2 regions of the Methylobacterium sp. CCH5-D2 genome follow, and region 1 is predicted to be linked to the other one. Evidence: predicted binding sites of a transcription regulator. Region 1 holds the regulator's gene; the other holds the start of a gene.
What was found. The regulator LexA, encoded in region 1, represses DNA repair genes until DNA is damaged. The targets are predictions, from matches to a motif close to TGTTCNNNNTGTGTTCNG.
Positions count from the first base shown of each region.

Region 2: a site for LexA is predicted at 2,013-2,030, ahead of uvrA (excinuclease ABC subunit UvrA). Genes of this name have one in related genera too.

Region 1 covers NZ_LSIX01000620.1:8,393-11,868, forward strand. The annotation lists gene trpC (indole-3-glycerol phosphate synthase TrpC) at 1-138, shown strand, start outside; gene moaC (cyclic pyranopterin monophosphate synthase MoaC) at 145-624, shown strand; gene glp (gephyrin-like molybdotransferase Glp) at 621-1,850, shown strand; gene lexA (transcriptional repressor LexA) at 1,970-2,695, shown strand; partial or broken gene AX737_RS34525 (competence protein ComEC) at 2,703-3,476, opposite strand, start outside.
Region 2 covers NZ_LSIX01000981.1:16,360-19,835, forward strand. The annotation lists gene uvrA (excinuclease ABC subunit UvrA) at 1-1,870, opposite strand, end outside; gene AX737_RS33710 (hypothetical protein) at 2,142-2,423, shown strand; gene AX737_RS26540 (nitrate- and nitrite sensing domain-containing protein) at 2,514-3,476, shown strand, end outside.

The DNA.
Region 1 (3,476 bases):
AGCGGCATCTCCACCCACGCCGACGTGCGGCGCCTGCGCGAGCACGGGCTCGACACGGTGCTGGTCGGCGAGAGCCTGATGCGGCAGGCCGACGTCACGGCCGCGACCCGCGGCCTGCTCTTCGGCGACAAGGCCTGAGGGAGCATGAGCGGCCTCACCCATCTCGACGCCAGCGGCGCGGCCAACATGGTCGACGTCACCGACAAGGCGGCGACCGACCGTACCGCGACCGCCGAGGGCTGCGTGGTGATGCGCCCCGAGACCCTGGCGCTGATCCGCGAGGGCGACGCCAAGAAGGGCGACGTGATCGGCACGGCGCGGCTCGCCGGCATCATGGCCGCCAAGCGCACCCACGAACTGATCCCTCTCTGCCACCCGCTGCTCCTCTCGAAGGTCCGGGTCGATTGCGCGGTCGACGAGGCCCTGCCGGGCCTGCGCGTGACCGCCGAGGTGCGGGTGCAGGGCCCGACCGGCGTCGAGATGGAGGCACTGACCGCGGTCTCGGTCGCCTGCCTCACGGTCTACGACATGGTGAAGGCGGTCGATCGCGGGATGCGCATCGAGGGCGTCCGGCTCATGGCCAAGGACGGCGGCCGCTCGGGCGCCTACAGGGCCGAGGCGTGAGCGGGCCGATCCCGGTCGCGGAGGCGCTTGCCCGGATCCTGGCGAGCGTGCCCGGGCCGGTCGAGGCCGAGGACGTGCCCCTCGCCCAGGCCGCCGGCCGGTCCCTCGCCGTGGACGTCGCGGCCACCCGCACGCAGCCGCCCTTCCGGGCGTCGGCCATGGACGGCTACGCGGTGCGCGCCCAGGACGCCGGCCGCGCCGGCGCGATCCTGCGGCGCGTCGGCACCAGCGCGGCGGGCCACGGCTTCCGCGGCGCGCTCGAGGCGGGTGAGGCGGTGCGGATCTTCACCGGCGCCCCCGTGCCGGAGGGCGCCGACGCGATCCTGATCCAGGAGAACGCCGAGGCGGAGGACGACACGGTGCGCGTGCTGGAGCCGGTCGTGCCCGAGCGCTTCGTCCGCCGCGCGGGGCTCGATTTCTCGGCCGGCGACACGCTCCTTCGGGCGGGCGAGACCCTCGACGCGCGCCGCCTCGCGCTCGCGGCCGCGGCCGGGCATCCCGTGCTCGGCCTGCGCCGCCGCCCCCGCGTCGCGATCCTGGCGACCGGCGACGAGCTGGTCCTTCCGGGCGCCGCGCCCGCCTGGGACCAGATCGTCGCCTCGAACACCTTCGCGCTCTCGGCCCTCGTCGGGTCGGCCGGCGGCGAGCCGGTCGATCTCGGCGTGGTCCGCGACGAGCACGCCGCCCTGGAGGAGGCCTTCCGCCGCGCGCGCGGAGCCCGGGCCGACCTTCTGGTGACGCTAGGCGGCGCCTCGGTCGGCGACCACGACCTCGTCCAGGCGGCGCTGGCGAAGGAGGGGCTGGAACTCGGATTCTGGCGGGTGGCGCTGCGCCCCGGCAAGCCGCTGATGCACGGCCGGCTTGGGCCCATGCTGGTGATCGGGTTGCCCGGCAACCCGGTCTCCTCGATCGTCTGCGGCCTGCTCTTCGTCCTGCCGGCGATCCGCGCCCTGCTCGGCGATCCGAACGCGGGGGCCGACCGCAGCGAGCCGGCGCTCCTCGGCCGCGACCTCGAGGCCAATGACGGTCGCCAGGACTACATGCGGGCGACCCTGCGCACGGCGCCCGACCGCCTGCCCGAGGCGACACCGGAGCGGCGCCAGGATTCCTCGATGCTGGCGGTGCTCGGCCAGGCCGAGGCCCTGCTGATCCGCGAGCCGCACGCCCCGCCCGCGCGGGCGGGCGATCCCTGCCGCATCATCCGCCTGGATCGCCGGCTGGTCTGAAGCTCATCGAGGGGCGCCGCGGAACACCCCGCTTGCGGAACACTTGCGGAACGTTTAACGTGTTCGTGGTTTGTTTCCGAAGCCGCGATTCCGCCTGCCCCGAATGCGAGTGCTGCCCGATGCTGACGCGTAAACAGCTGGATCTCCTGCGCTTCATCCAGCAGCGGATGCGCGAGAGCGGCGTGCCGCCCTCCTTCGACGAGATGAAGGACGCGCTCGACCTCAAGTCGAAGTCGGGCATCCACCGGCTGATCACGGCGCTCGAGGAGCGCGGCTTCCTGCGCCGCCTACCGAACCGGGCCCGCGCCATCGAGGTGATCCGCCTGCCCGAGAGCCTCGGGCCCGCGACGGCCGCGGCAATGCCCGAGCCGCGCCGCTTCACCCCGAGCGTGGTCGAGGGCGGCCGGGCCAAGGCGGCGCCGCCCCGGCCCACCACCACCCAGTTCACCGACGAGCAGGGCCGCGCCGTCTCGATCCCGGTCATGGGCCGGATCGCCGCCGGCACGCCGATCTCGGCGATCCAGAACCAGAGCTCGGCCATCACACTGTCGCCGGACTTCCTGGCGGGCGGCGAGCACTACGCCCTGGAGGTGCGCGGCGACTCGATGGTCGAGGCCGGCATCCTCGACGGCGACCTCGTGGTGATCCGCAAGCAGGACACGGCCAACACCGGCGACATCATCGTGGCGCTGATCGACGACGAGGAGGCCACGCTGAAGCGCCTGCGCAAGCGCGGCTCCTCGATCGCGCTGGAGGCTGCCAACCCCGCCTACGAGACCCGCGTGCTCGGGCCCGACCGGGTGCAGATCCAGGGCCGGCTCGTCAGCCTCGTGCGCCGCTACTGAGCGGGCATCACGGATCGGGGTCGTCCGGCGGGCCGGGCGTCTCCTCCTGCGCGGGCTCCGCGGTCTCCGGCCGCGGGGCCTTTTCCGTCTGCGGGGGCGGCCGCGCGGCCGGCCACCAGGGCGCGGACCGGGCGGGATCGCGGGCGTGGTGCACGGCGAGCGAGCCGCCCGCGGCGACGCGCAAAGCCGTCGCACCGTGCCGGGCCAGATAGGCCCGGTCGATCACCAGGGCGGCGGCGCAACCGGGTGGCGCGGCGAGGCCCGTGACGATCACGGCGGCGCGGGCGCAATCCTCCGCGAAGGCGCGACGGTCGCGCACCAGGGCGACGGCGCGCCCGTCCGCGAGGTGTCCGACGCAGCCGAGCCGGTCGCAGGTGCCGCCGCCCAGATCCGCGGGCTTTCGCCCGTCGCCGTCCGCCTTCAGCCACTGCTCGAGCACGAAGCCCGAGGGGCGCCCGAGCGTGATCAGCCGCCCGTCCGCACCGCGCAGCGCCGCCCCGCCGCCCTGCCGGTCGACGTAGAGGTCGTGGCGCTCCGGAGCCGCCGCGAGGGCGAGCCCGCAGGCGCCGGGCAGGAGCGCGAGCCAGCGCAGGCCGGAGACCGGCAGCGTCGCGAGCAGGAGCGCGGCGGCCAGCAGCCCGAGGGCCGCGCTGCCGAAGGCCGGCACCACCAGGGTCGCGCCCCCGAAGCCCTCGATCCACCCCGAGATCGCCAGCATCCCCCGCACCGCCTGCCCCATCAGCCACCAGACCGGCAGGTCGAGGGCGAAGGGGTAGGCCAG
Region 2 (3,476 bases), on a different contig from region 1:
CGAGGAGGCGCTCGTTGTCGCGCTGGTGCAGGCCGATCGAGGGCTCGTCCAGCACGTAGAGCACGCCCGTGAGGCCCGAGCCGATCTGCGAGGCGAGCCGGATGCGCTGGCTCTCGCCGCCCGAGAGCGAGCCCGAGCCGCGGGCGAGCGTCAGGTATTCCAGGCCGACATCGACCAGGAAGGTCAGGCGGTCGCGGATCTCCTTCAGGATGCGGACCGCGATCTCGTTCTGCTTGGGCGTGAGCCTGTCAGGGAGCTCGGAGAACCAGCGATGCGCGTCCGAGACCGAGAGGGCGGTCACCTCGGCCACGTCCCGCATGTCGATCTTCACCGCGAGCGCCTCGGGCTTCAGCCGCTTGCCCGCGCAGGCGGCGCAGGGCGTCTCGCTCATGAAGCGGCCGATCTCCTCGCGGGTGGCGTCGCTGTCGGTCTCCTTGTAGCGGCGCTCGAGGTTCGGGATCACGCCCTCGAACGGCTTCGAGACGCCGTAGGCGCGCATGCCGTCGTCGTAGGCGAAGCGCACCGCCTGCTCGCCCGTGCCGTAGAGGACCACCGCGCGGGCGGAGGCCGGCAGCGCGTCCCAGGCCACCGTCGTCTTGAAGCCGAAATGCTTGGCGAGCGCGTCCAGCGTCTGGCCGTAATAGGGCGAGGTGGACTTCGCCCAGGGGGCGACCGCGCCGCGCTTCAGGCTCAGGGCCCCGTCGCCGATCACCAGCTCGGGGTCGATGCGCATCTCGTGCCCGATGCCGCCGCAGGTCGGGCAGGCGCCGAAGGGGTTGTTGAACGAGAACAATCGCGGCTCGATCTCGGGGATCGTGAAGCCGGAGACCGGGCAGGCGAAGCGCGACGAGAAGGTGATCTTCTGAGGAATCTCGCCCTCCGGCGCGTCCGCGAACTCGATGTCGGCGATGCCGTCGGCGAGTTCCAGCGCCGTCTCGAAGGACTCGGCCAACCGGGAGCCGATGTCGTCGCGCACCACGATCCGGTCCACCACCACGTCGATGTCGTGCTTGAGCTTCTTGTCGAGCTTGGGCACGTCGTCGATGGCGTAGTACTCGCCGTCGATGCGCAGGCGCTGGAAGCCCTTCTTCTGGTACTCGGCGATCTCCTTGCGGTACTCGCCCTTGCGCCCGCGCACCACCGGGGCGAGCAGGTAGAGCCGCGTCTTCTCCGGCAGCGCCAGGACGCGATCGACCATCTGGCTGACCGTCTGGCTCTCGATCGGCAGGCCGGTGGCCGGCGAGTAGGGGATGCCGACCCGCGCCCAGAGCAGGCGCATGTAGTCGTAGATCTCCGTGACGGTGCCGACCGTCGAGCGCGGGTTCTTCGAAGTGGTCTTCTGCTCGATGGAGATGGCCGGCGAGAGCCCGTCGATCTGATCGACGTCGGGCTTGGCCATCATCTCGAGGAACTGGCGCGCGTAGGCCGAGAGCGACTCGACGTAGCGGCGCTGACCCTCGGCGTAGATCGTGTCGAAGGCCAGCGACGACTTGCCCGAGCCCGACAGGCCGGTGAAGACCACGAGCTTGTCCCGCGGGATCGTCAGATCGACGTTCTTGAGATTGTGCTCGCGCGCGCCGCGCACGGAGATCACGCGCTGGTCGCGGGCCGCCTGGGCGCCGTCGAAGAGCCGGTCGAACCGGCTCTCGGCCTGCGCCGCGGCGGAGGCGCCGCCGGACGCCCGCACCTTCGCGGGCGCCGCCCTGTCCGCCTCGGCCGCGTTCACCGGGGCCTTCTTCACCACGGTCTTCTTCACCACCGTCTTCTTCGGATCGGTCTTACTGGCCGCCCCGCCGCCCGCTCCCCGGGTCACCTTGCCGGCGCCGGTCTTGCCGGCCGTGTTCTTCGCGGCGACGTTGGCTTTGGCCATGGGCGGGCAGTCTTTCGGAGCGTCTTCGTGCAGCGGTAACGGGCGAGGCGGCGGAACGGTCCGCACCGCTCATGTCGGACGCGCCGCGCCCTGGACAAGACGGGGCGATGCAAGACCTTCACCCGGATCCGAGAGGCCTGCTTAGAACGAAAAGAGTACAGCCACAATCCCGCGGTCGGGTCGGCCGATCGACGCGGAACACCCGGGCGCTCGCGGCCAAGGGGTCGGTCGGTCGGTCGGTCGATCGGCGAGACCGGCATCGACGAGCAGCGTGGCGGCCGTCTCCGGACGCGCGGCGGCAATCGCGCCGATAGCGAACCGGCCCGTCTGCGCGCCCGATGCCGCCGGCCGTTCCCCGCAAGTCCTCTCCGCGCGCGAAGCCCCGGCGATCATGATGATCGGCATCCGGCACCGACGGCACCGGATCATGCGCGCCGGATCCAGAGCAATCGGCGACCGGCGCAATGCATCGGGCGGCCGCATCGCTGCCGAACGTCGGTCCTTTAGCCTCGCGGGGGCAAGATCTGTCTACGAATTACGCATCATGCACTGAAGTTGGGCAGATCCGCCGAAGGCAACTCTTTTTTCAGACGCCCCATCACAACACTGCGAACAGGACGAACGAGAACAAGACGGGCGAGTCATGATCGGGGGTTTTCTGGCATCCTTGCGCGGACGCATCGTCGCCGTGGCACTGGCGCCCTGCCTCGCCTTCGGGGCGGTGACGGCGATCACGGTCGGCGAGCGCGCCGCGCAGCGGACCGAGATGGCCCGTGTGGCCGACCTCACGGGGCTCGCCACGCGCATCAGCGCCTTCGTGCACGAGGCCCAGCGGGAGCGGGGCGCCTCGAGCCTGTTCGTCGGCTCGAAGGGGACCCAGTTCGGGGCCGAACTCGCGGCCCAGCGCGCGCGCACGGACGCGGCCCTGCGCGGCCTCGCCGAGGCGGCGGCCGATCCGGCGCTCGCGGGGCGGGGCGCGGGCTTCGCCCGGGCGCTCGGCGGGCTCGCGGACCAGCGGCGCAGCATCGACGGCCTCGGGCTCACTCCGCCGCAGGCCGCAGCCTACTACACCGGCGTGATCGGCGAGGGTCTCGCCATCGTGCGGGGGATGTCGGGCCTCGTGAGCGAGGCGGACATCGCCGGCCGGGCGGCGACCTACGCGGCCTTCCTCACCCTCAAGGAGAATGCCGGCCAGGAGCGGGCGGCGGCCTCCGCCGCCTTCGCGGCGGGCCGGCTGGACCAGGCGGGCCTCGTGCGTCTCGCAGCCCTCGCGGCGGGGCAGGCGGGCGCCGAAGCGCAGTTCCGGGCCGGCGCCGGCCCCGAGCAGGCCGGCCTCCTCGACGCCGCCGAGGCGAGCGAGCCGGCGCGCGAGGTCGCGCGCCTGCGCCGGCTCGCCCTCGACACGGCGCCCGGCGAGGCGCTGGCCTTCCGGGACGCGCCACTCTGGTTCCGCCTCGCCACGCAGCGGATCGACGGCCTGAAGGGCGTCGAGGACCGACTGAGCGCCGATCTCGTGGAGACGGCGGCCGCGATCCAGGCCGGTGCCGACCGGGCGCTCGCGCTGTGGCTCGCGGCGGGGCTTGCCATCTTCGGGCTCTCGGCGGGC